Regions from separate parts of the Halomonas terrestris genome, predicted to be linked through region 1. Evidence: riboswitches for the same ligand, from Rfam matches in the RefSeq annotation. Region 1 holds a riboswitch; the other holds the start of a gene.
The links. Region 1 has a riboswitch for thiamine pyrophosphate ahead of ACOMD9_RS05060 (sodium:solute symporter family transporter). Riboswitches for the same ligand answer to the same signal wherever they lie in the genome.
Positions count from the first base shown of each region.

Region 2: another riboswitch for thiamine pyrophosphate. It lies ahead of tenA (thiaminase II); the one in region 1 lies ahead of ACOMD9_RS05060 (sodium:solute symporter family transporter).

Region 1 is NZ_JBMHFZ010000003.1:203,106-206,724, forward strand. It holds gene ACOMD9_RS05050 (HNH endonuclease) at 1-753, shown strand, start outside; gene ACOMD9_RS05055 (hypothetical protein) at 750-1,466, opposite strand; TPP riboswitch at 1,544-1,663, shown strand; gene ACOMD9_RS05060 (sodium:solute symporter family transporter) at 1,653-3,059, shown strand; gene ACOMD9_RS05065 (TenA family protein) at 3,056-3,619, shown strand, end outside.
Region 2 is NZ_JBMHFZ010000004.1:108,090-111,708, forward strand. It holds gene ACOMD9_RS06015 (zinc-dependent alcohol dehydrogenase) at 1-128, opposite strand, end outside; gene ACOMD9_RS06020 (CDP-alcohol phosphatidyltransferase family protein) at 349-1,110, shown strand; gene ACOMD9_RS06025 (YceI family protein) at 1,164-1,775, shown strand; TPP riboswitch at 1,831-1,954, shown strand; gene tenA (thiaminase II) at 2,044-2,712, shown strand; gene thiC (phosphomethylpyrimidine synthase ThiC) at 2,754-3,619, shown strand, end outside.

The DNA.
Region 1 (3,619 bases):
ACGGAAAGAAAGGCGTGGACGGATCAAGATCGCTTGCAGGCACTTTCCCTATACTGCCGCCTGACATTTGGCCAACTACACCGGGAGCGACCTGAAGTCATTCGTCTTGCCGAGCATATGGGACGCTCGGCCAACTCGGTTGCCATGAAGCTTTCTAATTATGCAAGCCTCGACCCCGAAGTGTTGGCGTTGGGCAAGAAGGGGCTGTCCGGGGCATCTCATCAGGATCGCTTGCTTTGGCAGCGCTTTATCGATGAGCCGGAAGTCGTGGCACGCGAATGTGAGGCAGCTTGGTCGACGCTCGGTGAAGATGTTGAGCACGACGGCAAAGAAACCGATTACACCGGCCAGGATGCAGTGGGCTTGCAGAAGCGGCGTGTGGGGCAGTCTCTATTCCGCAAAGCAGTCATGATTCGCTACGACACCCGTTGCGTAATTACGGGGCTTCGACACGAGGACCTGCTGATTGCCAGCCATATTGTGCCCTGGCAGTCACGTCCCGAGTCCCGTCTCGACCCAGCCAATGGGCTGTGCCTCAATGCGCTGCATGACCGTGCCTTCGACAAGGGGTTATTGGCCATTGATAGGCAGGGACGTATTCGAATTTCCCCAGAGTTGATTGAAGAAGGGTTTAGTGGGCATCTCAAAGGGCAGCTCAGTGATATCGATGGGCAGCCATTGAACCTGACGGCTTCGGCGTTTCCCAACCGCGACTATCTCGACTGGCATTATCGAGAGTGCTTCCGGCGCTAACTGACGCGGCTCTCCTCCAGCAACTGCAGCACCGGCATCAGCTGACTCTCGTGCAGCACCAGCACGCTGTCGCCGCTCTCGCCCTCGTCGGGGACGACGACGGCGAACTCGCCCTCCTCCAGGTGGAACTCGTGGATCTCGCGGGGGCCCTGTGGCGTCTGGCAGTGGATGGCGCGGTAGGGGTCATCCTCGCCGTAGGTGAGGCGGTGGTAGACCTTGAAGAAGGTGTAGAGGGTCAGGCCCTGGGTGAAGGCGGGCCAGCGGGCGGGGATGGTGCGGGTCGCTTCGTCCAGCACCTGGCCGTCGGTCTCGGCGGCGGCGATGGCCCGGGCCAGCGGTTCGGCGAGCAGCGAGGCGTCGTCGCGAGGCAGGGGCTGCTGGTGTTCGAAGGCGTGGCGGTAGGCCTCGGCGACACGGCGCAGATCCGCCAGCGAGTCCAGCCGATGCTCGCTGTGCTTGAGGTCCGCGGGTTCGAAGCCGCCGTTCTCCCAGCCGTGGATCACCCGCAGCATCAGCGTTCCCTCGGCCAGGGGTGCGCCCACCAGGGCCGCCACGGCCACTCGCAGGTGGAGCAGTCGCTCCGTCACCAGGTTGTCGAAGGCGGTGTAGGGGTCGGCGAAGATCGCGTGCAGGCGACCCGGGGCGTGTTCCTTGGCTTCGTTGAACGGCATGGGCAGGTGTCCGGCGCTGGTGGTCGTTCGATCGGTGTGCATGCGATATCATCAGGGGCGATCGAAGGTTATCTCGGCCAGTGTGCCCAGAACTTGAGTCTCGATCATCACAAACCATTCACTGTCGCCAGGGGAGTCCCGTTGCCGCGCGAATCGGCCGGGGCTGAGAGAGCACATGGTGCTGACCCTGGAACCTGATCCGGTTCACACCGGCGGAGGAAGAGCGACATGCCCTACCTGACGTCTGCCGTGCTCGGCGCGGCGCTGCTGTGCTTTGCCTTCCTGGGCCTGAGGGCCCGCCGGGCCGATGGCCTGCTCGATGACTACGTCACCGCCCGCAACTCCCAGGGCGCCCAGGCCATCGGCCTGTCGTTCCTGGCCTCCAGCATGGGGGCCTGGATCCTCTTCGCGCCGCCGGAGATCGGCGCCTTCGTGGGGCCGGTGGCGCTGGCCGGCTATGCCATCGGTTCGTCGCTGCCGTTCCTCGTGCTGGGGCTCTACGGCCCGGCGATTCGCCGCCACCTGCCGGAAGGGCGCAGCATCGGCGAGTTCGCCGAGGCCTGCTACGGCGCCGGGGTGCGGCGCTGGGTCTCCTTCGTCTCGGTGGCCTACATGGCGATCTTCCTGGCCGCCGAGCTCACCGCCATCGGCGCCATCGCCGCGCTGCTCTCCGACGTGCCCCCGGCGCTGGTGATCCTCGGCGTGGCGGTGGCCACCCTGGTCTACACCACCCTGGGCGGACTGCGGGCGAGCCTCGCCACCGACCGCTGGCAGGCGTGGCTGCTGCTGGCCCTGCTGGTGCTGGTCGGCGGCATGGCCTGGTGGTGGCTGCCGCCCATGCCGGCCGGGGCGGTGATGCCCTCGGTTCCCGCCAGCAGCGCACTCTCCGTGGCGCTGACCCTGGTGATCGCGGTCACCGCCGCCAACCTCTTCCATCAGGGTTACTGGCAGCGTATCTGGGCGGCCGAGGACGACCGCGCGCTGGGTCGCGGGGCGCTGCTGGGTGCCACCAGCAGCCTGCTGGTGGTGATGGCCATCGGCGGGCTGGGGATCCTGGCGGCGATGCATGCCCTGCCCCTGGGCGAGCCGCCGATTCCCTTCTTCGCGCTGCTCTCCGCCGCGCCGGCCTGGCTGGGCCTGCCGGCCCTGGTGCTGGCGGTCACCCTGGTGGCCTCCAGCGTGGATACCCTGCAGAACGCCATCGCCTCCATGGCGGTGGCCAGTTCCGGAAAGCGGGGGCTCTCGGTGCGGGCGGCGCGCCTGGTCACGGTGGCGCTGATGGTGCCGGTGGTGTGGGTGGCCCTGCAGGGCTTCTCGGTGCTGCGCCTGTTCCTGATCGCCGACCTGCTGTGCGCGGCCATCGTGGTGCCGGTGCTGCTGGGCCTGTGGCGGCGGATGTCGCCGCTCGCTGCGGTGGCCGGCGGCGTGGCGGGCCTGCTCGGGGCGGTGCTGCCGGGCTGGGTCACCCTGGGGAGCCTCTCCGCCGGCGTGCTGGCCGCCACCTTCCCGGACAGCATCCCGACCCTGGCGCCCTTCCTGGGCGCGCTGCTCGCGTCCACCCTGGTGAGCCTGCTGATCGCCTGGCGCCGGCCGGGCGCGAGGTTCCAACCGTCATTCGAAGGAGATGCCCGATGACCACCCGCGCAGACTGGAAGGCCTGGGCCGCGGCACAGGAGGCACCGCGCCTCACCGACTGGCTGCGCGAGATCAGCGAGCCGGACTGGTCGGCCACCGTGAACCATCCGCTGTTCGACGCGATGGCCGAGGGGCGGCTCTCCGGTGACGACTTCGCCGCCTACATGGTGCAGGACTACGGCTTCGTCGACCCCTTCACCGCGCTGATCGGCCACGCCATCGGCCATGCGCCGAGCATGGCGGACCGGGTGGTGCTGGGGCAGTTCATGGGCATGCTGACCAGCGACGAGAACAGTACCTTCCAGCGCACCTTCGAGGCCTTCGCGGTGCCGGCCGCCCGGCGCGAGGCGCCGGACTACCTGCCCGAGACCCGGGCCTTCCAGGCGCTGCTGCGCGACACCGGCCAGGGCGGCGGCTATGCCGAGATCCTCGCGGCGCTGGTGGTCACCGAGTGGGTCTACCTGGAGTGGGCGTTGCGGGTGACCCGCGCCGAGGGGCTGCACCCGCTGGTGGGGGAGTGGATCGACCTGCACGACAACCCCGCCTTCCAGGACTTCGTG
Region 2 (3,619 bases), on a different contig from region 1:
CGGCTGACGGCGCCGAACAGCGCCCTGACCCGCACCTCCCCCTCGCCGGGGGCGGGCAGCGGCTCCTCGCTCAGTGCCCCGTGCCCCGGGGCCAGGGTCCAGAAAGCGGTGGCGGTGATGTCAGACATGGTGATGATCCTGCTGCGATCCATTCGCTGCGAGACAGCTGTCCAGGGCCATTGGCCACGACCCAAATTTTACAATAATGGTACAGAGAAATGATTACTGCATAATGATGATGCTGCCGGTCACCCCTCGGTGGACTACGTTGAGAGTGTGGTCCCGCTGCTGGTCAGCATAGCGATAAAGGCCCGGCAGCGTCGCTGCTGCCGCCTCACGGGAGGTCCGATGTCACGCTTCGCCCCGCTTCAGGATCATGCCCCGCGAGTACGGCAGCGGACGGCCACCGGCCCCGCACCCTGGCTCGCGCTGGAACTGGCCGCCGGGTTCGCCGGCCTGCTGGCGGCAGGCATCATGCTGTGGCACTGGCTCGACGCCGCCCCGGCACTGCCCCTGGTGGCCATGGCGACCTACCTGATCATGGCCGGGCTGGTCATGGGTCGGGTGCCGAACCATTGGCAGCGGCTGGGCTGGGCCAATCGGGTCACCCTGGCCAGGGGCGGGCTGGTGGCGCTGCTGGCCGGTGCCGTGGCCGACCCTGTGCTGCTGGCGGCCCAGGGTGGCCTCTTCGCCGGCCTGGCACTGGTCGCCCTGCTGCTCGACGGCCTGGACGGCTGGGTGGCCCGTCACAGCGGCACCACCAGCCGTTTCGGCGCTCGCTTCGACATGGAGATGGATGCCTGCTTCATCCTGGTGCTGTGCCTGGCGCTGCTGGCACTCGGCAAGGTGGGCCCCTGGATACTGGCCATCGGCACCCTGCGCTACGCCTTCATGCTGGCCGGCCGGCAGCTGCGCTGGCTCGCGGCCCCCTTGCCCGAGAGCCGTCGGCGCAAGATCGTCTGTGTCTGGCAGGTGGCGGCGTTGCTGCTCGGCCTGCTGCCTGCCATCGGGGCCACGCCTGCCGCCTGGCTGGCGGCCACGGCCCTGGCAGGGCTCGTCTGGTCGTTCGCCACCGACATCCATTGGCTGTATCGCCACGCCAGGCCCTGAAACCCGACACGGTTGCCCGGTCGGCAACCCTGCATGTCCGCGGAGGATTCCCCATGGCCATTCGACACCCTTACCATCGACTTTCCGCCCTCGCGGCGACAGCCGGTGTGGTGGCGGGACTCGCCACCCTGCCCGTCGCCGCCGAACCCCACACCTACGAGATCGACCCGGAGCACTTCTCCATCGGCTTCTTGACCGAGCATGTCGGCTATGCCGACCTGCTCGGCATGTTCCTCGAAGGCAGCGGTGAGTTCGTCTATGACGACGAGACCCGTGAGCTGCACTCGGCCCGGGTGGAGATCAGCGCCGACAGCGTCTTTTCCAACCACGAGGAGCGCGACAACCACCTGCGCAGCAACGATTTCCTCGATGCCGGCCGCTACCCCACCATCGTCTTCGAGGCCACCGGCTTCGAGGCCCACAGCGACAGCGAGGGCACCCTCGAGGGCGAACTGACCCTGCTCGGCGAGACGCGCCCCGTGACACTGGATGTCACCCTCAACAAGGCCGAGGTCTACCCCTTCGGGCATGAGCAGTACACCCTGGGGCTCTCGGCACGCACCACCATCGCCCGCAGCGACTGGGGCATGACCTACGGGGTCGACAACGGCATGGTCGGCGACGAGGTGACGCTGATCTTCGAACTGGAGGCACTCCGGCAATGAGCGATCCTGGCAACAGACGGGCTGGCAAGTCGCCGCCAGCCTGCTAGACTGGCTCCGACGCTTGACGGGGTGCCGGTGGAACCGGCTGAGATCGCCATACGACAGATGCTGTCGTCACGGCGGGGCCCGTTGAACCTGATCCGGCTCGTACCGGCGTAGGAATCAAGCGGCGGCCAGATCACTGGCGGCGCCAGATACATGCCCGCCCCCATCGGCCCCTCCCCCCTTCGCCCACGCTCCGGATCGACACACCGCTACCGGAGGCATGATGGGCTACCGCTTCAGCGACCTCACCGCCGCCTGCCAGGACGACTGGCGCGCCTACATCGAGCACGACTTCGTGCGCGGCCTGGCCGAGGGCGCCCTCGAGGAAGGCGCCTTCCGCCACTACCTGCAGCAGGACTACCTCTTCCTGATCCACTTCGCCCGCGCCTACGCCCTGGCCGCCTACAAGAGCCGCACCCTGGACGACCTGCGCCAGGCCCATGAGGGGCTCAAGGCGATCGTCGACGTGGAGCTGGGCCTGCACGTGGGCTACTGCCGGGAATGGGGCATCGCCGAGGAGGAGCTCGCCGCCCAGCCCGAGGCCCGGGCCACCATGGCCTACACCCGTTACGTGCTGGATACCGGCAACCGCGGCGACCTGCTCGACCTGCACGTGGCCCTGGCCCCCTGCCTGGTGGGCTACGGCGAGATCGCCGACTGGATCAATGCCCGGCCCTTCACCGTGCGCGGCGACGCCAATCCCTATGACGCCTGGATCGCCATGTACGAGAGCGACGAATTCCAGACCGCCCGCCGTGCCGAGGAGGCCTGGCTCGACGCCCGCCTGGCCGACGTCACCCCGGCGCGTTTCGCCGAGCTCTGCACGGTGTTTCGCGACGCCACCCGGCTGGAGATCGACTTCTGGCAGATGGGGCTGGACCGCAGCCTCTGATGCCCCCCCTGAGCGACAACAACACGTCAAGGACAATCCCCATGAGCAAGACCGCCCACTTCCTCGCCGAGACCGCCCGGGTCGACGCGGCCGCCGTCCAGCCGCTGCCCGGCTCGCGCAAGGTCCATGTCGAGGGCTCGCGCCCGGATATCCGCGTGCCCTTCCGCGAGATCTCCCTGTCGCCGACGAAGACCTCCGGCGCCGACGAGGAGAACCCGCCGCTGCTGGTCTACGACACCTCCGGCCCCTACACCGACCCGGCGGCCGAGATCGACCTGCGAAAGGGACTGCCCGAGCTGCGCCGCGCCTGGATCGAGGCGCGCGACGACACCGAGTTCCTCGACGGCCCCACCAGCGAGTACGGCCAGCGCCGCGCCAACGACCCGACCCTGGCCCCACTGCGCTTCGACCTGACCCGTACGCCAAGGCGCGCCAGGGAGGGCAGGAACGTCACCCAGCTGCACTACGCCCGCCAGGGCATCATCACCCCGGAGATGGAATTTATCGCCATTCGGGAGAATCAACGCAGGCAAGCCCTGGGCACGGCGGAAGTCGAGCGTATCCTCGGCCACCAGCACCCGGGCCAGGGCTTCGGCGCCCGCCTGCCGGAGGAGATCACCCCCGAGTTCGTGCGCGCCGAGGTCGCCGCCGGCCGGGCCATCATCCCCTGCAATATCAACCACCCGGAGTCGGAGCCGATGATCATCGGCCGCAACTTCCTGGTGAAGATCAACGGCAACCTGGGCAACTCCGCGGTCACCTCCTCCATCGAGGAGGAGGTCGACAAGATGACCTGGGGCATCCGCTGGGGCGCCGACACCATCATGGATCTCTCCACCGGGCAGAACATCCACGAGACCCGCGAGTGGATCATCCGCAACGCCCCGGTGCCCATCGGCACGGTGCC